3 regions of the Microbacterium sp. NPDC090225 genome follow, and region 3 is predicted to be linked to each of the others. Evidence: predicted binding sites of a transcription regulator. Region 3 holds the regulator's gene; each other region holds the start of a gene.
The links. Region 3 encodes HrcA, which represses chaperone genes, less so after heat shock. Its sites were predicted from a motif close to TTNGCACTCGNNNNNNNCGAGTGCNAA; they were not measured.

Region 1: a site for HrcA is predicted at 7,542-7,568, ahead of groES (co-chaperone GroES). Genes of this name have one in related genera too.
Region 2: a site for HrcA is predicted at 8,144-8,170, ahead of groL (chaperonin GroEL). Genes of this name have one in related genera too.

Annotation. Positions count from the first base shown of each region.
Region 1 is NZ_JBIVYS010000001.1:1,304,403-1,314,070, forward strand. It holds gene ACIQTT_RS06265 (branched-chain amino acid ABC transporter permease) at 1-185, shown strand, start outside; gene ACIQTT_RS06270 (branched-chain amino acid ABC transporter permease) at 191-1,168, shown strand; gene ACIQTT_RS06275 (ABC transporter ATP-binding protein) at 1,158-2,174, shown strand; gene ACIQTT_RS06280 (ABC transporter ATP-binding protein) at 2,171-2,908, shown strand; gene ACIQTT_RS06285 (ABC transporter substrate-binding protein) at 3,059-4,315, opposite strand; gene rarD (EamA family transporter RarD) at 4,448-5,383, opposite strand; gene ACIQTT_RS06295 (polysaccharide pyruvyl transferase family protein) at 5,613-7,103, shown strand; gene groES (co-chaperone GroES) at 7,159-7,455, opposite strand; gene ACIQTT_RS06305 (SAM-dependent methyltransferase) at 7,596-8,795, shown strand; gene ACIQTT_RS06310 (hypothetical protein) at 8,799-9,668, opposite strand, start outside.
Region 2 is NZ_JBIVYS010000002.1:273,536-283,203, forward strand. It holds gene ACIQTT_RS15230 (ABC transporter ATP-binding protein) at 1-617, shown strand, start outside; gene ACIQTT_RS15235 (ABC transporter permease) at 614-1,375, shown strand; gene ACIQTT_RS15240 (sensor histidine kinase) at 1,385-2,476, shown strand; gene ACIQTT_RS15245 (response regulator) at 2,473-3,087, shown strand; gene ACIQTT_RS15250 (MmcQ/YjbR family DNA-binding protein) at 3,084-3,482, opposite strand; gene ACIQTT_RS15255 (SOS response-associated peptidase family protein) at 3,485-4,138, opposite strand; gene ACIQTT_RS15260 (DMT family transporter) at 4,208-5,146, shown strand; gene ACIQTT_RS15265 (nitroreductase family protein) at 5,147-5,746, opposite strand; gene msrB (peptide-methionine (R)-S-oxide reductase MsrB) at 5,743-6,153, opposite strand; gene ACIQTT_RS15275 (DUF2332 family protein) at 6,225-7,217, shown strand; gene ACIQTT_RS15280 (DUF3263 domain-containing protein) at 7,227-7,484, shown strand; gene ACIQTT_RS15285 (LytR C-terminal domain-containing protein) at 7,510-8,082, shown strand; gene groL (chaperonin GroEL) at 8,207-9,668, shown strand, end outside.
Region 3 is NZ_JBIVYS010000001.1:218,708-228,375, forward strand. It holds gene ACIQTT_RS01030 (ABC transporter permease) at 1-827, opposite strand, end outside; gene lepA (translation elongation factor 4) at 1,053-2,906, shown strand; gene ACIQTT_RS01040 (DUF1990 family protein) at 2,909-3,406, shown strand; gene ACIQTT_RS01045 (DUF1990 family protein) at 3,417-4,070, shown strand; gene hemW (radical SAM family heme chaperone HemW) at 4,070-5,287, shown strand; gene ACIQTT_RS01055 (carboxylesterase/lipase family protein) at 5,304-6,725, opposite strand; gene hrcA (heat-inducible transcriptional repressor HrcA) at 6,828-7,862, shown strand; gene dnaJ (molecular chaperone DnaJ) at 7,899-9,014, shown strand; gene ACIQTT_RS01070 (16S rRNA (uracil(1498)-N(3))-methyltransferase) at 9,018-9,668, shown strand, end outside.

The DNA of each region.
Region 1 (9,668 bases), 1.1 Mb from region 3:
CCCTCGGCGGTCTCGGCACGGCCTTCGGCGCCCTCGTCGGCTCGCTCATCGTCGGCATGGCCGTCGAGGTATCCACACTCTGGATCCCCTCCGACCTGAAGTACGCGAGCGCGCTGGTCATCCTGATCGTGATCCTTCTCGTCAGACCGCAGGGCCTGCTTGGCCGCAAGGAAAGGTTGGGCTGATCATCATGGACTTCGGATCCATCTTCACCAACACGGCCGCGTACCTGTTCAGCCCGATCACTCTGGCTTACGCGCTGGCAGCTACGGGTCTCGCCGTGCACTTCGGGTACGCCGGCCTGCTCAACTTCGGCATGGCGGCCTTCATGGCGATCGGCGGCTACGGCTACGCGATCTCGGTGCTCAGCTTCGGCCTGCCCTGGTTCGTGGGCATGCTCATCGGCCTGCTGGGCGGCGCAGTGTTCGCCGTGCTCCTCGGCATCCCGACCCTGCGCCTGCGCGCCGACTACCTCGCCATCGCGACGATCGCGGCCGGCGAGATCGTGCGTCTGCTCTTCACGACGCAGGTCTTCGACGAGTTCACGAACTCGGCCGACGGCCTCGCCCAGTACAACGGCGGATTCCGCGATGCCAACCCGTTCCCTCCGGGTACGTACGGCTTCGGCCCGTGGACGTACACGGCCAACGACCTGTGGAACCGCGTGTTCGGACTCATCGTCCTCGCACTCGCCATCCTTCTCGTCTGGGCACTCATGCGCAGCCCTTGGGGACGCGTACTCAAGGGCATCCGCGAGGATGAGGACGCCGTGCGCTCGCTCGGCAAGAACGTCTTCGCGTACAAGATGCAGGCCCTCGTGGTCGGTGGCGTGATCGGTGCGGCGGGCGGAATCGTCTTCGTTCTCCCGTCGGCGGTCGTCCCTGGCAGCTACTCCACCTCGCTGACGTTCTTCCTGTGGACGATCCTCCTGCTCGGCGGCGCGGCCACCGTGTTCGGCCCGACGCTCGGAGCGGTTCTGTTCTGGGTGGTCAACGCGTTCCTGGCGAGCCTGCTGCCGCAGATGGCGAACGCCGGTCTGCTGCCGATGACGGACAAGCAGGCGGCGACCGTCGTCTTCATCGTCGTCGGCGTGGCACTCATGCTGCTCGTGATCTTCCGCCCCCAGGGCATCCTCGGAGACAAGAGGGAGATGACCTTTGTCAAGTGAACTGACCCCCGAGCCGGCCGCAGCGCCGGCAACGGGAAGCATCAAGCGTCCGAAGACCACCGGTCTGACGAAGGGCGAGGTCAAGCCCGGCGTCGCCAAGGTCGACCCGATCCTCGTCGTCGACGACGTGCAGCGACGCTTCGGCGGCATGACCGCCGTCGACGTCGACCACCTCGAGATCCCCCGCGGCGCCATCACGGCGCTCATCGGACCGAACGGTGCCGGCAAGACCACGCTGTTCAACCTGCTCTGCGGCTTCGACAAGCCCAACAGCGGCACCTGGTCGTTCGACGGCAAGAACCTGTCGGGCATCCCCTCGTTCAAGGTCGCCCGCATGGGTCAGGTGCGCACGTTCCAGCTGACGAAGTCGCTGTCGCTGCTCACCGTGCTCGAGAACATGAAGCTCGGAGCCACCGGCCAGCGCGGCGAGGGCTTCTGGTCGAGTCTGTTCCCCTTCCTCTGGCGTTCGCAGGACGCGGAGATCGAGGTCAAGGCGCGCGAGCTGCTCGCCCGCTTCAAGCTCGACGCGAAAGAGAAGGACTTCGCCGCCGCGCTCTCGGGCGGGCAGCGCAAGCTCCTCGAGATGGCACGCGCGCTCATGAGCGACCCGACGCTGGTGATGCTCGACGAGCCGATGGCCGGTGTGAACCCAGCCCTCACGCAGTCGCTGCTCGACCACATCCTCGATCTCAAGGACCAGGGCATGACCGTGCTCTTCGTCGAGCACGACATGCACATGGTGCGCCACATCGCCGACTGGGTCGTCGTCATGGCCGAGGGCCGCGTCGTCGCCGAAGGTCCGCCCGACCAGGTGATTGACGACCCCGCGGTCATCGACGCGTACCTCGGCGCCCACCAGGACGTCGACCTCGGTGCCGTCACCGGCCGCATTCCGGTCGTGGCCGACGCCGAGGCAGCGCGCATCCGCGAGCAGATCGAGGCCGAGGCCGAAGCGGAGCTCGCCGCCACCGACCCGGTCGATCCCGAGACGAAGGACAACGCATGAGCACGGATGACATCGTCGTCGAACTCAAGGACGTCTACGCGGGCTACCTTCCCGGCGTGAACATCCTCAACGGAGCCAATCTCGTCGCTCGTCAGGGCGAGCTGATCGGCATCATCGGACCGAACGGCGCGGGCAAGTCGACGCTGCTCAAGGCGATGTTCGGTCTCGTCAACGTGCGCGACGGCGAGATCACGCTCAACGGCGAGAGCATCGTGGGACTCAAGGCCGACAAGCTCGTGAAGCGCGGTGTGGCCTTCGTGCCGCAGACGAACAACGTCTTCCCCTCGCTGTCGATCGAGGAGAACCTGCAGATGGGGCTCTTTCAGAACCCCAAGATCTACGCGGAGCGTCTCGAGTTCGTCACGAGCATCTTCGCCGAACTCGGCAAGCGGCTCAAGCAGCGCGCCGGGTCGCTCTCGGGCGGCGAGCGGCAGATGGTCGCGATGTCGCGCGCGCTCATGATGGACCCGTCGGTGCTGCTGCTCGACGAGCCTTCGGCCGGCCTCTCCCCCGTGCGCCAGGACGACGCGTTCATCCGCGTCTCCGACATCAACAAGGCGGGCGTCACGACGATCATGGTCGAGCAGAACGCCCGTCGCTGCCTGCAGATCTGCGACCGCGGCTACGTGCTCGACCAGGGCAAGGACGCGTACGAGGGCACCGGACGCGAGCTGCTGAACGACCCGAAGGTCATCGGGCTGTACCTCGGTACTCTCGCCGACGACGTCGCCTGAGCCGTACCAGAAGGGGCGGGATGCGTGAAGCATCCCGCCCCTTCTGCATGCGCTCGCCGTTCACGGCCGATGCTCGAGCGCACGGGGAAGGCCCCGGATGCGAGCATCCGGGGCCTTCCGAGTGATCGGTCGATCAACTCATCGGTGCGATCAGTTGGTGCGCTCGATGGTGTTGCCTGCAACGTACTTGTAGATGCCGATCGTGGCGCCCTGCGGGTCGCCGTTCTCGTCGAACGTCACGTCGCCGGAGTAGCCGTCGTAGTCGGCCGTTCCGCCGCCGTTGATGATCTCGGCGCACTCGGCGAAGCTGGTGCACTTCTCACCGTCGCCGGAACCACCCGAGACCTCCTGCATCTTGGCCGCGATGTCGGCGCCCTCGGTCGAACCCGCCGCGAGCGACGCGAGCGCCACCAGGATCACGGCGTCGTAGGCTTCGGCCGCGTAGGTGAAGTCCTTGACCTCGGGGTTGCCGGCAGCCGTCCACGACGCCTGCAGACGATCCGTGAAGTCGTCCTCGAGCGCGGGGCCCGCCTTCGTGCCCTGCGCACCCTCGAGCGAGACTCCGACCTCGTCACCGTAGTCGGACAGGTTTCCGTCGACCATGTAGAACTTGTCGGCCGAGATGCCGGCGTTGACCAGCAGCGGGGCGATCGTCTTGAACTGCTCGAACGACACGATCGCGACGGCGTCGGGGTTCTGCGCCTTGATCGACTCGACCTGCGCGTCGAACGACGAATCGCCGACGTTGTACGAGACCGACGCGACGACCTCGCCGCCGGTGCCCTCGAACGTCGTGGTGAGAGCGTCGTTCAGGCCGGTGCCGTAGGCGTCGTTCTGGTAGATGATGCCGAGCGTCTTGGCACCGTCCTCGGCGATCAGGTTGCCGAGCACCTCGCCCTGCAGCAGGTCGCTGGGTGCGGTGCGGAAGTAGAGTCCGTCGTCGTCCCAGGAGGTGAAGTCGGGCGACGTGTTCGAGGCCGAGATCTGGAGGATCCCCGCGCTCACGTTTCCGTCGAGCACCAGCTTCGAGACGCCGGAGGCGGCCGCACCGACGATCGCGCTGACGTCGGCGTTGCGCAGCTTCTCGATCGACGTCTCGTACGCCTTGGTGTCGGTGTCGCCCTCGTCCTCAGCGGTGAGGTCGATGGTGATGCCGGCCTCGGCCGCGTTGACCTCCTCGACCGCGAGTCCGACGCCGGACTCCATGGGCGGCCCCAGGAACGCCAGCGAACCCGTCTTGGGCAGCAGAGACCCGAGCTTGAGGGTGAGATCGGTGGCGGGCGCGCCGCCGTCGGACGAGTCATCGGACGGGGTGCTGCTGCAACCCGCGATGACGAGGGCAGACGCGCTGACAAGCGCAATGCCTGCGAAGATCTTCGCGGTGCGCGAACCCTTCAGTGCCTTCATAATGCTCCCTTGCGTAACTGAGAGTGGACGTGACCACAGTCGAGTGCTCTAACCCTAGGGCGCAGAAGCGCTCCGTAGGGGTCGCAAGTGTTTCGGTGCGTTAACGATCCGCTACGCGGTGGAATACCGGTTTCAGACGATGGGCGTGGGAGCGGTCCTTCGCCCTCGTCGCGCGGCGAGCAGCAGGTCGACGACGAACACGACGATCGCGATCCAGACGATCACGAAACCGGCCCAGCGTTCGGCCGGCATGGGTTCGTGGAGGAAGACGACGCCGATGACGAACTGCATCACCGGGGTGATGAACTGGATCATCCCGATGACGGTGAGATCGATCCGGCGCGCACCGGCAGCGAACAGCAGCAGGGGCACGGCCGTCGCGATCCCGGCGCAGGCCAGCAGCACCGCGTGCCATCCGCCGTTCGCGCCCATCGTGAGGCCCGCCGGGGTCTGAGCCACCAGGATGAGCTGCACGACGGCGATCGGGATCAGCCAGAAGGACTCGAGGGTCAGACCGCTGACGGCATCCACCGCCGGACCGATCTGTTTCTTGATGAGGCCGTACAGACCGAAGGATGCCGTGAGCGAGAGCGCGATCCACGGGAACTCGCCGTGGGCCACGATGATCACGACGACGGCGACGGAGGCGATCGCGATGGCCGCCCATTGGAGCCGGCGGATCCGCTCGCGCAGAACGAACACACCCAGGAGCACCGTGGTGATCGGGTTGATGAAGTACCCGAGGCTCGTTTCGACGACGTTCCCCGTCAGGGTCCCGATCAGGAACACCTGCCAGTTGACGTAGATGAGCAGACCCGCGAGGGCCGTCCACGCGAGGAGCTTCGGCCGCCGGATGATCGCCAGGAACGCCGTCCAGCCCCGCATGACGGTGAGGAGCACGAGGCAGAAGACGAACGACAGCAGCACCCGCCAGGCGACGACCTCCCAGGGCCCCGTCGGCACCAGGAGCAGGAAGTACAACGGCAGCACGCCCCAGAGCAGGTAGGCACCGCCCGCGTAGGCGACTCCGGAGGTCTGGCTCGACGAAGCGCGGGGGACGGGACTCACCGGACAACCCTATGCCCGCGGCGCGCGTCCACTGGCGGTTCAGGCGCCTGGGCGGAGGTTTGGCAGGAATCGGATGCCGGGTGGCGGATGCCGCACTTCACTCCTGCGGCCCGAAAACGCCGATCGGTATACTGATCGGCGTCGCCTGAGCCCTCGCGATTCCGCGGTTTCCCGTCGCGGACAGCCCCGCCTCCGCACCCGACGGCGGCGGTATCCCGAAGGACGTGCCGTGCCCCCGCACACGCTCCCCCTGGTCGTCGCGTGCGGCGCCTACGAACGCGACAATCTCGGCGATCTGCTCTTTCTCGTCGTCGCCGACCACTTCGCGCGCGAGGTCGTCGATGTCGAGTACACCGCCCCGATCGCCGTCGACATGACCGCTCTCCTCGGGCGGCAGATCACCGCGACCGGCACGACCCTCACCGAGAAGGCCACCACGGGCATCTGGACCGTCGGTGGCGAGGTCGGCTCCACGCAACGCGAGTACGTCTACCGGACAGCCGTCGATGACGACGAGTGGGAGCGGTTCTCCTCGCTCGACGCGTCCGAGCAGGACGTACTGCTGGACGAGGTCATGAACGCGCGGATGGAATCGCCGTACGTGCCGCGGCCGAGCGCCTTCCCGCGCAACCGCGCGGCACGCCTGGTGCTCAACTCCGTGGGCGTCTCGGGAATCGGTGGCCTCACTCCCTGGCGTGCGGCCGTCGCCACGAGCGCCCTGCGCGAAGCGCACTACATCTCGGTCCGCGACCCGAAATCCTCGGCGCTGCTCGACCGGCTCGGTATCCCCCACCGGCTCGCGCCCGATCTCGTCCACACGATCGCGTCCGTTCTGCCGATCGATGCGCCGCGCAACCGGGCCGTGCTCATCCAGCTCTCGGAAGGACACATCCGCACGTACGGCATCGAAGCCTGGACCTCCGCCATCGTCGGTTGCTCGGAGCTCGGAGATCGCCCGCTCCGGCTCTTCGTCGCCGGCTCCGCGCCCGCGCACGATTCGATCGAGCTGTACCGCGAGCTCATCGACCGGGTCTCGACCGAGCGCCCGGACTGGGACATCGCTCTCAGCGACGCACGCTCGATCGACGACCGCGTGCGCGAGATCGCCACGGCCTCCCTCTGGATCGGCAGCTCGTTGCACGGCCGCATCCTCGCGTGCGCCTACGGGACCAAGAGGCTCAGCATCGCCAAGCCGAAGGTCGACGTCTACGCCGAGACCTGGGACGCGGACTTCCCGTTCGGCATCGAGCCTTCGACCCTCCCTGCCGCCGTGACCGCAGCGCTCGAACGCGAGCCGGATGCCGCGCATGCCGCAACCCTCGCGGACTCCGCGCGGACGAGCGTGGTCGACGCCCTGGCGGTCTTCACGGACGCGGACAACGCGTCGGAGAACGACGCACTCGCCATCCGCATCGATGAGGTCGCGCAGCTCCAGATCGCGGCCATGCGACTCGAACACGAGCATGCCGAGGCGGTTCGCTCCGGCAAGGAGCGAGCCGCCGAAGCACTCCGGCTCGCGGGTGATCGTGACGAGCAGCGTCGCGCCCGCCGCGCCGCGCAGACGGAGCTCGCTCAGGCACGCGCCCGACTGCACGAGATCGAGACGAGCACGTCGTGGAAGATCGGATCGCGCCTCACCTCCGCGGCGCGTGCCCTGCGACTTCCCCGACCGTCGTGGCTCCGACGTCGTGGGCACGACGACGACCCCGCCGCGCACTGAACGCAGAAGGGGCCCGGATGCCGAAGCATCCGGGCCCCTTCTCAGGCACGCTGGATCAGCGGACGACGACCGCCAGGACGTCGCGAGCCGACAGGACGAGGAACTCGTCCGCACCGAACTTGACCTCGGTGCCGCCGTACTTGCTGTAGAGCACGCGGTCGCCGACGGCGACGTCGAGCGGAACACGGTTGCCGTTGTCGTCGATGCGACCGGGGCCGACCGCCACGACCTCGCCCTCCTGGGGCTTCTCCTTGGCGGTGTCGGGGATGACCAGGCCACTCGCGGTGGTCTGCTCGGCCTCGACCTGCTTGATGACGATGCGGTCCTCGAGCGGCTTGATGGAAACCGACACGGTCTACCTCTTCTTTCTTGACGCTGACACGAAAGACTTGTTCGCACTCTCAACCCGAGAGTGCTAACGCCAGTGTAGGCGCTCCGCTGGCACTCATGCAACGCGAGTGCCAGCGCCCACCGCCCGCGTAGGCTGTGCGGGTGGAGATGTCTGAGCTGCAAGCACTGCTGACCCCCGTCGGGCTGGAGCTGCTGGATGCGCTCGGCACGGTCGAGTCGACCGACGAGGTCGCCCGCGCCGTGTCTCGGTTGCGGGTCGACGGCCACTCCCCCGAACTCGTCTCGGCCGTGGTCGGCCAAGCGCACCTGCGCGCGAAGGCGGGAGCCAAGTTCGGACCGTTCGCCGAGCGGATGCTGTTCACCCGCGCGGGCCTCGAACAGGCTACGCGTCTCGGGGTCGCCGCTCGTCATGCGCAGCGCGTGCGTAGCGCCGGACTGAAGCGAATCGCCGATCTCGGCTCCGGCATCGGCGGCGATGCTCTCGCGTTCGCCGGCGCCGGTCTCGACGTGCTCGCGGTCGACGCCGATCCGGTCACCGCAGCGATCGCGGCGTACAACCTCGCGCCCTTCGGCGAGAACGCGACCGTGCAGCACGGCACCGCCGAGAGCACGGATCTCGACGGCCGCGACGCGGTGTGGATGGACCCCGCGCGGCGCACGGCCGGGCACAGCGAGACCCGCCGTGTCTCCCCCGACGACTACTCGCCCTCGCTCGACTGGGCCTTCGCACTCGCCTCCCGTGTACCGACCGGGATCAAGCTCGGCCCCGCGCACGATCGCGATGCGCTACCCCCCGATGCCGAGGCGCAATGGGTGAGTGCCGACGGCAGTGTCGTCGAACTCGTACTGTGGACCGGCGCCCTGGCTCGTGAGGGCGTGCGACGCGCCGCGCTCGTGATCCGCGGCGAGCGCTCGTACGAGCTCACAGCCGGAGCCGACGCCGTCGACGCCGAGGTGCGCCCGCTCGGCGCCTTCCTGCACGAACCCGACGGGGCGGTCATCCGCGCGCGTCTGATCGGCGACGTCGCTCGCAGCCTCGATGGCGGCATGCTCGACGAGAAGATCGCCTATCTGACCTCGGACGCCGCGCTGACCAGCCCGTTCGTGCAGTCCTTCCGCGTGCGCGAGACGATGGCCGCGAACCCGAAGGCGATCAATGCCGTACTCAAGGCCAATGACATCGGCACGCTGGAAATCAAGAAGCGCGGGGTCGATATCGACCCGGCGCAGTTCCGCAAGAAGCTCACGCTGCGCGGTGGTGCCGCGGCCACGCTGATCCTGGTGCGGGTCGGAGACCAGCGCCGCGCGATCCTCGCCGACCGGGTCTCCTCCGCCGAGTGAGGTTCAGCCCGCTCCGACGGCGGTGATCGTCAGGTAGGGCGTCTGACTGGCGGTGAAGGCGAGGGTGAGCGCCGAGCCGGGGCCGGACCCCGATCCGTCGTCCGAGACGAAGGAGGACAGACCGACATCGATCGCCGTCGTGGACGGCAGGCAGACCGCGTCCAGCTGTGCGGCATCCACGATCAGGCAGGTCTCGGGCTCGACCGTCTCGCCGTATCGGTTCGCCATCCACACCGGCTTCTCCTGGAAGTACCCGACGACGCTCAGGTTCATCTCGAAGCCCTGCGCGACCAGTTCCTCGGCCCGCGTGCGTTCGTCACCGACGAACTGGGCGAGGATCGACGACGACGAGTCCCACTGCTGCATCGATGCGATCGGCTGTCCATCGGTGGCGAGCACGATGTAGGCGTTGACCGTCGTGAAGGTCGCGGTCACCTCGTCGACGCTCTCGCCGGGGCGCATGACCGAGACGTTGATGCCGAAGTCCTCGAAGTCCGACGTGCGCTGGCACTGCGATTGCGTCGCCTCGTCGACGTCGATGACGGCGCAGGTCAGATCCCCCTCGCCCTTGGTGCCGAGCCAGACGATGGCGCCCGAATCGTCATCCTGCCCGACCGCGCGCAGCGTGCCGGGATCGAAGTCGGATTCGTCTTCGAGGAGCGCACGCCGCTCCTGCTGCTCCGCGGTCAGCGCGATCGCATCGGACGGCGGCGCGAAGACGACCCAGCCGATCCCGAGACCCAGCGCGAGCAGCAGCACCGACGAGACCGTCGCGAACCGCCAGTGCCTCCGCAGCACCGTGCGCATCGCCGGAGCCGCGTCCGGTTCTCGCGCGTCGGTGGTGGCGGTATCCGTGGCATCCGCCTCTTCTTC
Region 2 (9,668 bases), on a different contig from region 3:
TGCGCGAGACGATCTCGGTGGTCGCCGGGCTGCACGGCGCCTCCGGTCGCATCGCCGAGGTCATCGATCGCGCCGACCTCACCGCGATCGCGCGTCGCCGCGTCGGCAAATGCTCGGGTGGCGAGAAGCAGCGCGTGAAGTTCGCGCTCGCGCTGCTGCCGGACCCGGACGTGCTGGTGCTCGACGAGCCGACCGCGGGGATGGACGTCACCGCCCGTCGCCGCTTCTGGGAGGCGATGCGGGCGGATGCCGACGCCGGCCGCACGATCGTGTTCGCCACCCACTACCTCGAAGAGGCCGAGCAGTTCGCGCGGCGCACGATCGTCATGAATCACGGCCGTGTGGTCGCCGATGGCGCCACCGCCCGCCTGCGCGCGTCACTGGGCGGCCGCATCGTCTCGGCGACGATCCCCGGCGGGATCGCTGCGCTCGCCGCGGAACTCCGCGCCGACGCCTCCGTCGCCGAGGTGTCGAACGACGCCGATCGGCTCACGGTGCGCGCCGAGGCATCCGATCTGCTCGCCGGACGGCTGCTGTCGCTCGGTGCCTGCGATCTCGAGATCACCGCTCCCACCCTCGAATCCGCCTTCACCTCGCTCACGGAGGACCCGTCATGACCACGCTCGTCGCCCCCGCGCTGTACCGCACCGAACTCGTGCGGCAGATCCGCAACCCGTACACGCTCGCCTTCACCCTGGCGATGCCGGTGGCCATGTATCTGCTCTTCGGCGCGAGCATGTCCTACGCCTCGCAGAGCGTGGGCCAGGCGAACGTCTCGTTCTACGTGATGGTGTCGATGGGGGCGTACGGCACGGCCACCGCGATGAGCTCGCTGTGCTCGCTCGCCGCCTCCGAGGTCGGACAGGGGTGGGGGCGTCAGCTCGCGCTCACCCCGCTCTCGACCGCGGGATACGCGGTGACCAAGGTGCTCGCCGCGGTGTCGTTCTCGGCCCTCGCCGTGGTCTTCGTCTATGCCGCCGGCCTCGCGACGGGTGCCGAGGCATCCGACACCTGGCGCTGGTTCGCTGCCGCGGGGATCACCCTGGGGCTCGGCCTGATCTACGGACTGTTCGGACTCGGCGTCGGCCTCGCCTTCAACTCCGACTCGGCCGCCGCTCTCGCGTCGATCTCGATCACCTTCTTCGGTTTCTTCGGGAACGTCTTCATCCCGCTCGACGGCGTGATGCTCGACATCGCGAAGTGGACCCCGATGTACGGCTACGTCGCGCTGGTGCGCTGGCCGGCCACCGACGGCACCCTCGTGGCGGGTGGGGCCGACCCGCTCTGGGCCGTGCTGCTGAACGTCGTCGTCTGGGCCGTGCTGTTCGCCGCGCTCGTGCGTCTCGGCGTGATGCGCTCGCGCAGCCGTCGTTAGGCTGGGCCGATGACCACCGAGGCTGCCGCGACCCCGGCGCACACCGGCCCCTGGGAGCGCTGGGGATGGTTGATGGCCGTCGTCTGGATGGTCTTCCTCGTCTACCCGGTGCTGGCGCTGCTCGCCTCGGATGCCGCGAGCGGATGGGTCGTGCTCGGATGGGCGGGACTCGTGGCATTCGCCACCGTGTACGTGATCGGATTCGTCATCGGGATGCGCTCGTCGTGGGGACGACCGCGCCCGATCGTGCGCACGCTGTTCTGGGTGCAGATCGCGTGCGCGCTCGCGACGATCCCGGCGATCGAGACGAACGCCCTCAGCTTCCTGCCGTACCTCATGTCTTACGCCAGCTACGGACTGCGGGGTGTCTGGCACTGGGTGACGACCCTCGCGGGCATCGCGATCGCCGCGACGACGATCGTCGCGACGGGGCGGTTCGGCGACCACTTCCAGATCCTCGTCATCGTGCTGCTCATCGCGGTCGTGAACACCGTGAACACCTGGTTGATCTCGCGCTCGGTCGACGCCGACAAGGTGCGGATGGATCTCGCCACCAGCGAGGAGCGCACGTCGATCGCCCGCGACGTGCACGACCTGCTCGGGCACACCCTCACGGCCGTGAAGCTCAAGGCCGAGCTCGCCGAACGTCTCGTCGACCAGGACCCCGAGCGTGCGAAGGCCGAGCTCGTGCAGATCGTGCACCTCACGGGTGAGGCGATCGCCGGCGTGCGCAGCACCGTCACCGGCATCCGCAGCGTCGCGCTGGCGGAACAGATCGACGCGAGCACGGTCGCACTCGAGTCGGCGGGACTGCACGTCGACGTCGAGGGCGACCCGTCGGCGCTGTCGCCCGCGCAGGCCCTGCCCGCCGGGTGGATCGTGAGGGAATCGACCACGAACATCCTGCGCCACGCGGAGGCCCGACGGGTGCGGATCACGATGGCTCCCGGGGTGATGGCCATCGAGGACGACGGACGCGGCGCTCGCGGACCCGCGGGCAACGGCCTGCGGGGCATGGCCGAACGCGCCGCGGCGGCCGGTGCCGTGCTCGCCGTGGAGGATGCCCCGACGGGCGGGACGAGAGTGAGCGTGACCTGGTGAGCGATCCGATCCGGCTGTTGCTCGTCGACGATCAGGCCCTCGTGCGGGGCGCGATGGGTGCGCTGCTCGAGCTCGAGGACGATCTGACGGTCGTCGCCGAAGCCGCCGACGGTGCCGAGGCGGCGGACAGGGCCGCGCAGGCGCAGCCCGACGTGTGCCTGATGGACATCCAGATGCCCGGCATCGACGGCGTCGCCGCGACGCGCGCGGTGTGCGAGGTGAGTCCGTCGACGCGCGTGCTGATCGTGACGACCTTCGCGCGCCCGGGGTATCTGCGTCAGGCTCTGGACGCCGGGGCGAGCGGCTTCATCGCCAAGGACACCCCGGCCGCCCAGCTCGCCCACGCCGTACGACGGGTGCACCAGGGGCTCCGCGTCGTGGATCCCGCGCTCGCCGAGGCCTCACTGTTCGAGGGCGCCAACCCGCTGAGCGAGCGAGAACAGCAGGTGCTGCGGCTGTCGGCCGACGGGCGCGCGATCGCGCAGATCGCCGCCGAGGTGTTCCTGTCGGCCGGGACGGTGCGCAACCATCTGTCGTCCGCGATCGGGAAGACGGCGACCGAGAACCGTGCACAGGCGGCCCGCATCGCCCGGGACAAGGGCTGGATCTAGGACCCCTGGATCTCGGGGGCGGGTCTCGCGAAAAGCTCGGGATCGACGGGCCGCTGCGCACGGGGCAGCTTCTCGACGACCAGCAGGTACGACTCGGTGACCAGCTCGGTCACGAGCCCCGGTTCGAGCGAGGGACCCGGGCGCAGCGAGATCCAGTGCCTCTTGTTCATGTGATAGCCCGGAACGATGTCGGCGAACGTCTCGCGCAGCGCGACCGCGTCGTCGGGATGCGACTTGACGGTCACCCGGCCCGTGCCGTCGAGGGGGAGCAGGAGAAAGACACGTCCGCGCACCTTGTAGACGTCCCACTCCGGTCCGAAGGGGTTCGTCAGCTCGGCACCGGGCAGTTCTTCGGCGCGTTCGGCCGCCGTGGCGGTGAGGGCATCGGCATCCATCGTCAGAACAGCCGATCCGAGCCCTTGTCGTCGGATCGCGCCGTGACGGCGACGCGATCGTCGAGGGATGCCGCCGCGAGCAGCGCCTCGTCGATGAGCTCGCGATCGCCCTGGGCGGTGAGCCATTCGTGGGCGAAGGCGGTCGGGATGAGGACCGGCATGCGGTCGTGCACGTCGACGAGATGGGCGGGCGCGGGGCGCATCACGATCGAGTAGCAGGTGAACCATTCGCCGTCAGCGGTGCGGCCGCGCTGCGTGACGGCCGCCATGCCGAACAGGGTGCCCCCGCCCATGCCGAACTCGTGCCACACGCGCTCGGGCTTCTTCATCTCGAACCAGCCGGTCGCCGGCACCAGCGCGCGGGTCTTGAGCGAGCCGGGGCGCTCCTGCAGACGCTCGGAGCGGGTGTTGATCGAGGGGAACTTCGCGGGTTCGCCGTTCACGAGGAATCCCCACCACGCGGGCTCCAGCGCGGTCTGGCCGTCGGCATCGACGACCACGGGATTGAGGTTGCGGAGGTTCTTGCCGGTCGGGCGCAGGGTCTCACCCGCGTTCTGCTGCGCCCACTGGCGCAGGCCGTCGAGCACGTCGGCGTCGGCCTCGGCCAGCAGCTCGGCGTCGGTGAATCGGGGATCCAGTCCATAGCTCGCGCACATGCCCACAGGCTAGTCCGGGCCACCGACATCCGTCAGGGGCGCGAGGGCGAATCCGGTACCGTGAAACGAGTGACTCCGACCCGTTCGCTCCCCGCGCCGCTCGCGATCGGCGGCGCCGTGGCGATCGGCGTCATGACCGCGATCCAGGCGCGCATCAACGGCGTCCTCGGTATCCGTCTGGGCGATGGCGTCGTCGCCGGCCTCGTCTCGTTCGCCGTCGGCACGGCCGTCCTGGCCGTCATCGTCGCCTCGCTCCCGTCCGGGCGCGCGGGCATGGGCAGGCTCGTCGGCGGCATCCGAGGGAGGAAGATCCCGCCGTGGATGCTCCTCGGCGGCGCCTGCGGCGCCCTCACCGTTTCTACGCAGGGGCTCACCGCCGCCGTGCTCGGGGTCTCGCTGTTCACCGTGGGCGTGGTCGCGGGCCAGACCCTGCACGGGCTCGTGCTCGACCGGATCGGCTTCGGTCCTGCGGGCGTCGTGGCCGTCACCATGGGACGCGTCGCCGGTGCCGCGCTCGCGCTGGTGGCCGTCGGGGTCTCCCTGGGCGGTGACGTGCTGCGCACCGCTCCGCTGTGGATGCTCGTGCTCCCGTTCGCCGCCGGAGTGGGCATCGCCTGGCAGCAGGCCGTCAACGGGCGGCTGGCGCAGCGCGTGTCGTCGCCGATGGTGGCGACCATGACGAGCTTCATCGCCGGGACCCTCGTGCTCGCCGTCGCCGCCGCGATCAGCGTCGCCGCTCAGGGAGCGCCGCACGCGCTGCCCGCCGAGCCGTGGCTGTACACGGGCGGCTTCCTCGGCGTCGTCTACATCTTCCTCGGGGCGTTCCTCGTGGCACACACCGGCGTGCTGCTGCTCGGACTCGGCTCGGTGCTGGGGCAGCTCGTCGCTGCGGTCGCGATCGACCTGATCTGGCCCACCGAGGCGGGGCCCGCGAGCTGGCAGATCGTCACGATGGTGGCGATCGCCGCGGCATCCGTGCTCGTGGCGGTCGTGCGCCGTCGGCGCTGACTACTTCGCTTTCTTCTTTTTCTTCGTCGCGTTCTTCTTCGCGGACTTGTCGTCCGTGGTCGCGCCGTCCGACGGCATCCGCGTCAGCAGTGCATCGGCATCGACGGGCGTACGCCGCCCCGGTGACTTCGCCGGCTTGTCGCCGACGTAGAGCCACCCCAGCAGCACCTCGTTCTTCGCCAGTCCGTGCGCCCGCGCGACCGCCTTCGACCGGGTGTATCCGCCGGTGCGCCAGAACACGCCCCACCCGGCTTCGTCGAGCAGCAGGCTCAGCGTGTGCGCGACACCGGAGGCGACCGCCTCCTGCTCCCACACCGGCACCTTGTGGTTCGTGCGATAGCTGCCGACCACCGCGATCAGCAGCGACGCGCGCAGCGGCTTGGTCGACGGCTTCTTCTCGCCCTCGGCCTTCGCGATCGCGGCGCCCAGGGCGAGCCGGTCGTCACCGCGCAGCTCGATCAGTCGCCACGGCCGCAGCGACGAATGGTCGGCCACGCGCCCGGCGGCGGCGATCAGCGGAAGGAGCTCCTCGCGGGAGGGCGCCTCCTCGGTGACCTTCGACCAAGACTGCCGCGAGCGGACGGCGTCGAGCGCGCTCACGCCTCGGGGGCCTCGGGAGTGAAGTTCATCGCCAGCGAGTTCATGCAGTAGCGGTCGCCGGTCGGGGTGCCGAAGCCGTCGGGGAAGACATGGCCCAGGTGCGATCCGCACGTCGCGCACCGCACTTCGGTGCGGACCATGCCGAGCGAGGTGTCCTCGATGAGCTCGACGGCCTCGGGGCGGATCGACTCGTAGAAGCTCGGCCAGCCGCAGCCGGAGTCGAACTTCGTGCCGCTCTGGAAGAGCTCGGCGCCGCATGCGCCGCAGGTGTAGAGGCCGGCGCGTCCCTCGTCGAGCAGCTCGCCGGTCCAGGCGCGCTCGGTCGCCGCCTGGCGCAGCACGGCGTACTGGTCGTCGCCGAGCTCCTTGCGCCACTCGTCTTCGGTCTTTTCCACGCTGTACGACATGAGTCCTCCTGGGGTCCTCTCCATTCTCCCCTGTCGCGGGGCGCCGGGCTGCGTGCATCCACAATGGAGGGATGACGGATGCTGTTCGCGAGCGCTACGCGCGCTTCGCCGAGAAGGAGGCGCCCGGTCGCAGCGCGCTGTACGCGGAGTGGGCGGCGGGCGTCGCCGGCGACGGCCCGGTGCAGGACGTGCTCGCGCGCATCCCCGAGAACCGGCGTCAGCCGCCGCTGGTCTTCGCGGTGACCCGCCTGCTCGGGGCGTCGCTCGACGGATACCCCGTGTGGCGGGAGTTCGTGCTCCGCACTGCGGATGCCGTCGTCGCCGAGTGCACCGCGCGATCGCTGCAGACCAACGAACCGCTCCGCCTCGCGGCGCTCCTCCCGGTGCTGTCGGAGATCGACGGACCGATAGCGCTGCTCGAGATCGGGGCATCCGCGGGTCTCTGCCTGTACCCGGATCGCTACTCGTACCGCTTCATCGGGCCCGACGGCGAGGTGCGGGTGGCGCTCGACCCGCCCGACGGGGTCTCGCCGGTCGTGCTCGACAGCCGGGTCGAGGGTGAGCTTCCCGAGCTGCGGCTACCCGAGATCGTGTGGCGCGCAGGGATCGATCTCGCGCCGCTCGATGCGCGCGATGTCGACGACCGTCGGTGGTTGCAGGGGCTCGTGTGGCCGGGGGAGAGCGGCCGCGAGCAGCGGATCGCGGCGGCGCTCGACATCGCTGCCGCCGATCCGCCGCTGCTCGTCGCCGGCGATGCACTCGAACGCCTTGATGCTCTCGTCGCCCGAGCGCCGGTCGGGGCGACTCTCGTGATCACCACTCCCGGCGTGCTCGTGCATATCCCGCGCGCGGCCCGCTCGGCCCTGGTCGACCGCATCCGGGCTCTGCCGGCGCGGTGGGTCACGATCGATCCACCCGGACTCCTCGACGTCTGGGAGCCGCCGATCGACGCCGACGTGTGGCCCGGGTTCGCCGTCGCGCTCGACGGCCGGGTGCGCGCTGCGGCCGACCCGCTCGGCGCATGGTGGGAGTGGCGCGGCGCCGAGTCACCGTGCGCGCCCTAATCTGGGCACATGATCGGTGACCTCACGGAGCGCGACCGCGCGATCCTCGCGCTGGAGACGGTCTGGCCCCGGCACGGCGGTGCAAAGGAAGAGGCCATCCGGGCGCAGCTGGGTATGAGTGCGGCGCGCTACTACCAGCTCCTCGGCCGGCTCATCGAGTCGGATGCCGCGCTCGAGTTCGATCCGATGCTGATCCGCCGGTTGCGCCGTCTGCGCGATGCGCGCGTCGTGCGTCGTTCGGCACGCACCCCCGGTTTCGTGGGCTGACCGCGCTCTCGGATAGCATCGTGGGGTGTCCAAGCCCACCCGTGATCGTTTCGACGACGTCCCCCGCTCATCCGGCCGCGTCGGGGCGCACCGCGCCGAAGCGCCGGGCATGAACGGTTGGGTGGTGCTGCTGTGGTCGTTCGTCGCCGCCCTCGTGCTCATCATCGTCGGCATCTTCGGCTCGCTGGTGGTGATGGGTCGCATCGACCTCTTCCCCGAAGCGGTGCCGACCGCCGAGCCGACTCCCGTCGAGACGGGTGTGCTCGACACGACGTTCGAAGTCACGATCCTCAACGCGACGCCCGATGAGGGACTCGACGAGCAGATGCGCGAGACGTTGCTGAACGCCGGGTTCACCACCGTGTATGCGAGTGACAGCGGCAGCCAGGACTTCGAGACCACGACCGTGTACTACGTCGACGAGGCCGATCGTCTCGCCGCGCTCGGTGTCGCCGATCTCATCGGGGGAGCGGAGATCGAGCAGAGCGACTTCTACGCCGACCTGAACGACGGCGAGGCGAAGCAGCTCACGATCGTCGTCGGTCTCGATCGCTCCGCCACGGCTCCCGAGACTTCTGCCGAGACGCCCGCTCCCTGAGACGCGTCGGGCACCCTCCGTCCGCGGCTTGCACTCGCAGGGGTCGAGTGCCAGAATGGCGTTAGCACTCTCTCACTCTGAGTGCTAAACCCAACGTCTACGTCCAGGAGGGACGAAAAAACTCATGGCAAAGATCATTGCTTTCGATGAGGAGGCCCGCCGCGGCCTCGAGCGCGGCCTCAACATCCTCGCCGACGCCGTCAAGGTGACCCTCGGTCCGCGTGGCCGCAACGTCGTGCTCGAGAAGAAGTGGGGCGCCCCCACGATCACGAACGACGGTGTGTCCATCGCCAAGGAGATTGAGCTGGACGACCCGTACGAGAAGATCGGCGCGGAGCTCGTCAAGGAGGTCGCCAAGAAGACCGACGACGTCGCCGGTGACGGAACCACCACCGCCACGGTCCTCGCTCAGGCTTTGGTCCGCGAGGGCCTGCGCAACGTCGCAGCCGGCGCCGACCCGATCTCGCTCAAGCGGGGCATCGAGAAGGCCGTTGCCGCGATCACCGAGGAGCTGCTCGCCAGCGCCAAGGAGATCGAGTCGAAGGAGCAGATCGCCGCCACGGCATCCATCTCCGCCGCTGACCCCGCGATCGGCGAGCTCATCGCCGAGGCGATCGACAAGGTCGGCAAGGAGGGTGTGGTCACCGTCGAGGAGTCGCAGACCTTCGGCACCGAGCTCGAGCTCACCGAGGGCATGCGCTTCGACAAGGGCTACCTGAACCCGTACTTCGTCACGGACCCCGACCGTCAGGAAGCGGTCTTCGAAGACCCCTACATCCTGATCGCGAACCAGAAGGTCTCCAACATCAAGGACCTCCTGCCCATCGTCGACAAGGTGATCCAGGACGGCAAGGAGCTCGTCATCATCGCCGAGGACGTCGAGGGCGAGGCTCTCGCGACTCTCGTGCTCAACAAGCTCAAGGGCATCTTCAAGTCGGTCGCCGTCAAGGCTCCCGGCTTCGGCGACCGTCGCAAGGCGCAGCTGCAGGACATCGCGATCCTCACCGGTGGTCAGGTCATCACCGAAGAGGTCGGCCTGAAGCTCGAGAACGCCACGCTCGACCTGCTGGGTCGTGCACGCAAGGTCATCGTCACCAAGGACGAGACCACGATCGTCGAGGGTGCCGGCGAGGCCGAGCAGATCGAGGGTCGCGTGACGCAGATCCGCCGCGAGATCGAGAACACCGACAGCGACTACGACCGCGAGAAGCTGCAGGAGCGCCTGGCGAAGCTCGCCGGTGGCGTCGCCGTCATCAAGGCGGGCGCGGCTACCGAGGTCGAGCTCAAGGAGCGCAAGCACCGCATCGAAGACGCCGTCCGCAACGCGAAGGCAGCCGTCGAGGAGGGCATCGTCCCCGGTGGTGGCGTCGCGCTCATCCAGTCGGGCACCAAGGCTCTCGACGCTCTGTCGCTCACGGGCGACGAGGCGACCGGTGCGAACATCGTCCGCGTGGCGATCGAGGCTCCGCTGAAGCAGATCGCGCTGAACGCCGGTCTCGAGCCGGGCGTCGTGGCGAACAAGGTCTCCGAGCTCCCCGCGGGCCAGGGCCTCAACGCCGCCACGGGCGAGTACGTCGACATGTTCG
Region 3 (9,668 bases):
CACCCGAAGATCGATTCGGTGAGGACGGCGCCGGTGAAGACCGCGGGAATGGAGAAGGCCACCTGCGTCGTCACCGGGATCAGCGAGGTGCGCAGCGCGTGGCGGCGGATCGCCTGGGACTTGGTCAGCCCTTTGGCGCGCGCGGTGCGCACGTAGTCGGCGTTGATGTTGTCGAGCAGCAGCGAGCGCTGCAGGAAGTGGATGCCGGCGTAGCTGACGAGGATCAGCGCGATGGTCGGGAGTATCAGGTGCTGCAGCGCATCTATGAGGACGGGGAAGAACCCGCTCACCCCCGGGCTCGCCGCTCCCGTGACGAAGAAGATCCGGGTGCCGGTCGCGCTGTTCGCCTGGATCGCGAGCAGCACGATTCCCAGCGACGCGACGACGATCGGGATGTTCATCGTGATGATCGAGGTCGCCTGTCCGATGCGGTCGGCGAGCTTGTACTGGCGCGAGGCGGTGTAGACGCCGAGCGCGATGCCGATCACGGTGAAGAGGATGGTGGCCCCGAGCACGAGCTCGGCGCTGACCCAGACGCGGTAGGCGACCTGATCGTTCACCGAATCGCCCGTGGGGCTGAGCCCCCAGTTCCAGCGGAAGAGGATGTTGCTGAACCACGTCCACCAGCGCTCGATGAGGGGTACCGTGTCGTCGAGGTTGCGGGGGCGGAGCAGTGCTTCGATCTGCTCCTCGTTGAGAGGGGGGCGGCGGCCGACGTAGTTGCTGCGCGGGTCCAGATAGAGCCAGGCGAGGAAGTACGTGAGGTTCGTCGCCACGACGATCATGAGCAGCCAGCCCAGTGCTCGACGTAGCAGGTACTTGATCAAGGTCGGTATCTCTCTCTTCACCAGAGCCGAACGGGATCGCCGTTGCGGATCCGATCAATGTGCTTCACTCCGGACGTGCCTCTTCGCTCGTTCCGGTATACCAAAAAGATGTTACGGGGTCGTTTCCTTCGTGGAACTGGGTTCCATGCCGGAGACCTGGGCGACGTTACCACCGGATCGGCGGAATCGGGCATTAGGCCTCCCTCACCGTAGAATCGACGCAACATGTCCCCACGCGCTCTCACTCCGCTTCAGCCTGCCGCGACGCCCGCGACGCAGATCCGAAATTTCTGCATCATCGCGCACATCGATCACGGCAAGTCGACCCTCGCCGACCGCATGCTGCAGATCACCGGTGTCGTCTCCGACCGAGACATGCGCGCTCAGTACCTGGACCGCATGGACATCGAGCGTGAGCGCGGCATCACGATCAAGAGCCAGGCCGTGCGCATGCCGTGGGAGATCGAGGGCGAGACGTTCGCGCTCAACATGATCGACACCCCGGGCCACGTCGATTTCACGTACGAGGTCTCCCGCTCGCTCGCCGCGTGCGAGGGAGCGATCCTGCTCGTCGACGCGGCGCAGGGCATCGAGGCGCAGACCCTCGCGAACCTCTACCTCGCGCTCGAGAACGATCTGCACATCATCCCGGTGCTGAACAAGATCGACCTCCCGGCCGCCGATCCCGACAAGTACGCCAAGGAGCTCGCGTCGCTCATCGGCGGCAAGCCGGAGGACGTCCTCCGCGTCTCCGGCAAGACCGGCGTCGGTGTCGAGGCGCTGCTCGATCGACTCGTTAAGGAGATCCCCGCTCCGGTGGGTGACGCGGATGCTCCGGCGCGCGCGATGATCTTCGACTCGGTCTACGACGCCTACCGCGGCGTCGTCACCTATGTCCGCATGGTCGACGGCAGCCTGTCGCCGCGCGAGCGCATCCAGATGATGTCGACCGGCGCGAACCACGAGGCGCTCGAGGTCGGTGTCTCGAGCCCCGAGCCGATCCCGACCAAGGGACTCGGCGTCGGCGAAGTGGGGTACCTCATCACAGGCGTGAAGGACGTGCGTCTGTCGAAGGTGGGCGACACCGTCACGTCGGCGCGCAAGCCCGCGACCGACGCTCTGGCCGGATACACCGACCCCAAGCCCATGGTCTTCTCGGGTATCTATCCCATCGACGGCAGCGACTACGCCGAACTCCGCGAAGCCCTCGACAAGCTCAAGCTCTCGGATGCCTCCCTGCAGTACGAGCCGGAGACCTCGGTGGCCCTCGGGTTCGGTTTCCGCTGCGGCTTCCTCGGCCTGCTGCACCTCGAGATCATCACCGAGCGGCTCTCGCGCGAGTTCGGACTCGATCTCATCACAACGGCACCGAGCGTGATCTATGAGGTGCTGACCTCCGACACCGGCGAGACGGTCACGGTCACGAACCCGAGCGAGTACCCCGACGGCCGCATCGGCTCCGTGTCGGAACCGATCGTCAAGACCGCGATCCTGCTCCCGAAGGACTACGTGGGCACGGTCATGGAGCTCTGCCAGTCGCGTCGCGGCTCGCTGCTCGGCATGGAGTACTTCTCGGAGGAGCGCGTCGAGCTGCGCTACATGATGCCGCTCGGGGAGATCGTCTTCGACTTCTTCGACCAGCTCAAGTCCAAGACGCAGGGCTATGCCTCGCTCGACTACGAGCCCGCCGGTCAGCAGGAGGCCGACCTCGTCAAGGTCGACATCCTGCTCCAGGGCGAGAAGGTCGACGCATTCAGCTCGATCGTCCACCGCGACAAGGCCTACGCCTACGGCACGATGATGGCCGAGCGTCTGCGCAAGCTCATCCCTCGCCAGCAGTTCGAGGTGCCGATCCAGGCGGCGATCGGTGCACGCATCATCGCTCGCGAGACCATCCGCGCCATCCGCAAGGACGTGCTCGCCAAGTGCTACGGCGGTGACATCACCCGTAAGCGCAAGCTCCTCGAGAAGCAGAAGGAGGGCAAGAAGCGCATGAAGATGGTCGGCCGCGTCGAGGTCCCCCAGGAGGCGTTCATCGCCGCGCTCTCGGGCGACGTCGAGGGCAAGGACAAGAAGTAACGATGGCGCTCCCGCCGTACACGCGCGGGATGACGCGGCATCCGATCGTCGACGTCCCGGCGGGGATGCGCCTTTCCGAGCGCAGCATCCGGGTCGCTCCGGAGGGCCAGGATGCCGTTCGTGCGCTGATCCGCTCCTGGGAGTTCAAGCGGCGGGCGGGTTTCGACGGTCCACGCACGGCACCGTTCACCGGGCAGGAGGGCGTGCTGGCCAAGCGCGTGCTCGGCATCCGGTTCTCCGAACCGATCCGGGTCGTGTGGGCGGATGAGCGGGGTTTCGGGTACGAGACGCGCCCGGGGCATCCGATCTACGGAGAGGAGTCGTTCGCGCTCGACGACGGCGTGTTCACCGCTCGTTCGATCTCGCGCCCCGCGACCATCGTGTGGTGGCTGCTGTCGCCCGCGCTGAGACTGATCCAGCGCCGCACCCACGCGCGGTACACCCGCATCGTCGCCGCCGAGGCGCGCGAGTGGGGTGTTCGTCCAGGCAACCGCCAGTAGGCTGGATGTCATGCGGCGCGGGAACTTCCGAGACGACACGGTGGACTATGCGGCCGTGGGTGCCACCCACGCGCCCGATCTGATGCAGTACCCGCCGGAGCGCAGCTTCCCGGCGGAGGAATCCTGGCGGATCGGCTCCGGAGCGGAGCGTTTCCAGACGGCCGGCGAAGCTCTGCTGTCGTGGACGGCGCAGCGCGCGGCCGGACTCGTGATCGAAGACGTGCGCCCGGCACCGGGCCCGGCGTACGCGGGTGTGAGCTTCGATGCCGAGGGTAACCCCATCGCGCCGAGCAAGCGCGACGTCGAGCCCCGCTACGACGCCGAGGGAACTCCCTTCGTCGGCCCGGGGATGACGCTGCGCGTGCGCGGTCGGCTGTCGGGGATGCGGGCGGATGCCGAGCTGCGCGTGATCTCGGTCACCGAGGAGGCCCGCCGCATCGGTTTCGTGCTCGGCACGGTCGGCGGATCCGTCGTCAGCGGCGAGGAGTCCTTCGACGTCGACTGGCGCGAGGACAACGACGAGGTCTGGTTCACGGTGCGCGCGTTCGACGCCCCCAACTCCCTGCTCTACCGCACGGTGCCGCCGCTCGTGAAGCGCCGCCGCCGCGAGCTCTTCGCCCGCTACCTCCGGGCGATCTCCCCGCTCTACGCGACCCCCCTCTGATGGCGGGGCCCCTTCCTCTCGGCGATCCCGCACCGTCCGACGGCCGCCTGCCGGCCGATCTGCCGATCGATCCTTCGGTGCCCTTCTCGGCGTACCTCCACATCCCGTTCTGCCGGGTGCGGTGCGGATACTGCGACTTCAACACCTACACCTCGAGCGAATTACGCGGCGCCCGTCAGGAGGACTACGCCTCCACGCTCCTCGCCGAGATCGACCTCGCGCGACACGTACTGGATGAGGCGGGTGCGCTGCGCCCGATGGACACGGTCTTCTTCGGCGGGGGAACGCCCACTCTGCTCCCGGCGGGCGACCTCGCGCGGATGCTGGGCGCCGCAGTCTCGGCTTTCGGTCTCGCCGAGGGCGCGGAGGTCACGGTCGAGGCGAACCCCGACACCGTCACGCCCGAGGTCGCCCGCACGCTCGCGGATGCCGGGGTGACGCGTCTCTCGATCGGTATGCAGTCGGCGGTGCCGCACGTGCTCGCCGCTCTCGACCGCACGCATGATCCCGACAACGTGCGCACGGCCGTCGCCGCCGCGAAGGACGCGGGGCTCGCGGTCAGCGTCGATCTCATCTACGGTGCGCCGGGCGAGTCGCTCGCCGACTGGGAGGCGTCGCTGGACGCCGCCCTCGAACTCGAGTCCGACCACATCTCGGCGTACGCGCTCATCATCGAGGACGGCACGAAGCTCGCCCGTCAGATCCGACGCGGCGAGGTGCCGACGCCCGACGACGACCTGCAGGCCGACATGTACGAGCTCGCCGATCGCCGTCTCGCCGCCGCGGGCTTCGAGTGGTACGAGGTGAGCAACTGGGCGCGCAGCGACGCGCAGCGCTCGCGTCACAACCTCGCCTACTGGCGGGGGAGCGACTGGTGGGGCTTCGGGCCGGGGGCGCACAGCCACGTGGCCGGACTCCGCTGGTGGAACGTCAAGCATCCGGCGGCCTACGCGCAGCGGCTCTCTGCATCCGATTCTCCGGCCGCCGGCACCGAGCGTCCCGACGAGGGCGCGCGGATGCTCGAACGGGTGCTCCTGCAGAGCCGCCTCGTCGAGGGCATCGCCGTGGCCGACCTGCCCGCGGGCAACCGTGCGAACGTCGCGGGGTTCATCGCCGACGGGCTCGTCGACGCCCGCGCCGCCGTGCAGGGGCGGGTGCAGCTGACGCTGCGCGGACGGCTCCTGGCCGACGCGGTCGTCCGCGAGCTCACCGACTGACGCGCAGCGAACCTCGTCAGCTCCGGGTCGGGAGAAGATCCATTCCAGCGGTGCGGCGCTGGGGGAGCGTGCCGCTCGTCGCGTCGAACACCCGTGCCGTGCGGTCGGCGCCGTATGCCGCCCAGCCGGGTGAACCTGTCGTGACGAACGAGATCCAGGCGGCGTGCATCTCGTCGGCGAGAGCCTGGGGTGCGTCGGCGCCCGCGAGGCGCTGCGCCTCGGCATCCGCCAGACGATCGAAGACGAATCCGAGCTCGAGAGCGTGTGCGGCACGCAGATCGCGCACCGGGCTCGGCCACGCGAACTCGTAGACGAAGGTGAGCGCGGGGCGGGCGCGCGCCGCGCGCGAGAGTGGCGCGCGCAGCATCACGTCGGTCGCCAGCTGTCCGAAGATCTCGCCGGTGGAGGCCTTCGGGAACGCCTTCCGGTACTCCGATACGGCTCGGCGCGGGATTCCCAGGGCCAGACGGGCGATGAAGAGCTTGAGCGGGCGGATCTCGGCGAGGGTCTCGGGTGTGAACCAGAGCCGGTACTCATCGGTGTTGCTGCCGATGAGCAGCGGCGTGTCGATGGTCGGCAGGACCTCGTGAGGCGAGCGCGGAAGGCTGTCCGGATCGATCGCGAATTGGAACCCCGGCGCTCCGCCCAGCGGCGACGAACCCGCGGACTGCGCGCGACGCGCCTCGAGCAGCTTCTCGGGAGGGACGGACGCGAACGACGCACGATCGGCGCGGATGCCGAGCTGCTTCGCGAGAGCCGCGGTCACCCGCCCCGCCTTCTGCGGCGGCTGCGCCTCCAACGGGCCGGACTCGATGATCGCGCGCGCGACGAGGGCGCGGGAGTCGTCGCGCGCGAGAAGGCCCGCGACGATCGCGCCTCCGGCCGATTCGCCCATGAGGGTGATGCGTGCGGGGTCGCCGCCGAACGCGCCGATCTCGCGATGCACCCACTCGAGAGCTGCGGCCGCGTCCCGGAGGCCGAGATTGCGCGGGGCGTCGTCGAGCACCGAGAAACCCTCCGAGCCGAGGCGGTAGTTGATCGACACGAAGACGATCCCCGCCGCCGCGAAGCCGGCCCCGTCGTAGAGCGGAAGCGCCGCGGTGCCGCGCTCGAGCGCTCCGCCGTGGATCCACAGCAGCACCGGGGCGCGCTCGGCATCCGTCGGCGCCCAGACGTTGGCGGTCAGGATGTCGTCACCGTCGATCCTGACCGATCCGAGCAGCTCGCCGATCGCGCCGGGATACGGCGACTGCGGGGCCGTGGGCCCGAAAACCGTGGCGGGACGCACGCCGGTCCACGGAGTCGCCGGCCGCGGTTCCCGGAACCGGTTCTCGCCGAGGGGAGGGGCGGCGTAGGGGATGCCGAGGAACCGGGACACCCCGCCCTCGCTCGATCCCTCGACGATTCCGGCGGACAGCTCGACGGTGGGGGCGGTCATGGTCGTCATCCTAGGACGCAGCCCCGACCTCCGACGAGAGGAGCCGCGGGCGGGGTAGGATTGGCACTCTGAACGTCCGAGTGCCAACGGAAGGGAAGGGTGATGGTCACAGAGCGAGGACTCCAGGTTCTCCGCGCGATCGTGCAGGACTACGTCGAGACCCACGAACCCGTCGGCAGCCGTTCCATCGTGGACCGACACTCCTTCGGAGTGTCGGCGGCCACCATCCGCAACGACATGGCGCTCCTCGAGGACGAGGAGCTCATCACCGCGCCGCACACGTCGTCGGGCCGCGTGCCCACCGACAAGGGCTATCGCGTCTTCGTCAACCACCTCGCCCAGTTGCGCCCGCTCTCGTCCGCCCAGCGGACGGCGATCGAGTCGTTCCTGGCCACGCCGAGCGATCTCGACGACCTGATGGTGCGCACCGTGCGGGTGCTGACCCAGCTGACCGGTCAGGTCGCCCTCGCGCAGTACCCGTCGTTCGCCCGTGCGCACCTCACGCACATCGAACTCGTGCCGCTGGCTCCGACCCGCATGCTCGTCGTGCTCGTCACCGACGCCGGCGGTGTCTCCCAGAGGATGGCCCCGCTGCCGATCGAGATCGACGAGGGCGACACGATCATGTTGCGCGCACGCCTCTCCGCTCTGCTCACCGGGCAGGCGGTCAGCGACGCGGCCGAGCGTCTGCAGACGCTGCTGGCGGCGCCCGAGGCCGCACCGGGCGATGCTGCGCTGCGGGCTCTCGCCACCGTGATCGTCGACGAGCTGGGCACCTTCCGTCAGGAACGTCTGGTGATGGCGGGGGCCGCGACACTCGCGCGTCGAGAGCAGGACTTCCGCGGAAGCATCCATCCGCTGCTCGAGGCGATCGAGGAGCAGGTGACGCTCCTGCGGCTCATGAGCGAGATGGTCACCGACGAGCACGGCCTCGCGGCCAGTATCGGCACCGAGAACGCCCCGTTCGGTCTGGGCGAGGCGTCGATCGTCGCGAGCAACTACGCCGCCCCCAGCGGCATGGCGCGGGTCGGCGTGATGGGCCCGACGCGCATGGACTATCCGAGCAATCTCGCGGCGGCGCGGGCCGTGGCCCGCTACCTGACGCGGATGCTCGACGAAGACGAGACGAGCCGCTGAGCGGCCGTCGACGAAGAACAACGCAGAAAGGCGATCGTGGCGGACCACTATGAGGTTCTCGGGGTGTCCCGGGACGCTTCCACCGACGAGATCAAGAAGGCGTATCGGCGCCTCGCGCGTCAGCTGCACCCGGATGTGAATCCGGGCGAGGACGCCGCAGAGAAGTTCAAGCTCGTCACGCACGCGTACGACGTGCTCAGCGACGACGACTCCCGCCGCCGCTACGACATGGGCGGGGGAGACGGCGCCGCCGGGAACTTCGGCGGCGGGTTCGGCGGCTTCGGCGACATCTTCGAGACGTTCTTCGGGGCAGGGCAGGGCGGAGGGCGTGCGCGCCCGCGCTCCCGCCGCGAGCGCGGCCAGGACGCGCTGGTGCGGGTCACCCTCGACCTCGGCGACGTCGTCTTCGGCGCCCATCGGGACATCGAGGTCGACACCGCGGTGCTGTGCGAGACGTGCCAGGGCTCCTGCTGCCAGGAGGGCACGTCGCCCGTCACGTGCGACATCTGCGGCGGGTCCGGTCACGTGCAGCGCACCGTGCGCAGCCTGCTCGGCAACGTCGTCACCTCGCAGCCCTGCGGCACGTGCGAGGGCTACGGCACGACCATCCCATACCCGTGCGGTACCTGCGGTGGTCAGGGGCGCGTGCGCTCCCGTCGCACCGTCTCGCTCGACATCCCCGCCGGTGTCGAGACCGGTCTGCGCCTGCAGCTGCCGGGCTCCGGTGAGGTCGGCAAGGCCGGCGGCCCGAACGGCGACCTGTACGTCGAGGTCACGGTCAACCCGCACGCGGCGTTCAGCCGTGACGGCGACGATCTGCTCGCGACGCTCGAGGTGTCGATGACCGATGCGATCCTCGGCACCGAGACCTCGATCCAGGGTCTCGACGGTGCGGTGGACCTCGAGGTGCGTGCGGGCGTGCAGTCCGGCGACGTGCTCACGATCAAGGGACGCGGCATCACACCGCTGCGCGGTTCGCAGCGGGGCGACCTGCGCGTGGGCGTGCAGGTGCTCACCCCGACCAAGCTCGACTCCGCGCAGCGGGCGCTCATCGAGGACTTCGCGAAGAAGGCGAAGGCTCCGGGCCCGCAGCTCGCGCAGTTCCAGCAGGGTCTCTTCTCCAAGCTCCGCGACCGTTTCCGCGCGCACTGAGTCATGGCGCTGCACTTCCTCGTCGACACATCATCGGATGCCGAAGCCGGCGACCTCGTGTCGCTGACCGGCGCCGAGGCGAAGCATGCCGCGGTCGTCCGCCGCCTCCGGATGGGGGAGCAGGTCACGATCGGTGACGGCCGGGGCGTCTGGCTCCAGGGCGTCGCGGAGGAGGTCGCTCCCACGCGCGTGGACGTGCGGATCTCCGATCGTGCCGTGCATCCGTCTCCGACCCCGCGCATCGTCCTCGCCCAGGCGCTGGCGAAGGGCGACCGCGACGAGCTCGCCGTCCAGGCCGCGTGCGAGCTGGGCGTCGATGAGGTCGTGCCCTGGCAGGCGAGCCGGAGCGTCTCCCGCTGGGAGGGGCCGAAGGCCGTGAAGGGCCGTGAGCGGTGGGCGACGATCGTTCGCGAGGCGGCCAAGCAGGCTCACCGGCCGTGGGTCCCGGACGTCTCGGCTCCCGCCAGCACGGCAGAGCTGGTGGAGCGTGCGAGCGCCGAGCGCGTGCTGATCCTCGACCCGTCGGCGACGACCCGGCTGTCGGAGATCATCGCGGACGACCGCGACATCGTGCTGGTCGTCGGGCCCGAGGGCGGCGTGTCGGACGACGAGCTCGCGCGGCTGACCGCCGCCGGAGCCGAGCGGGTGCTCCTG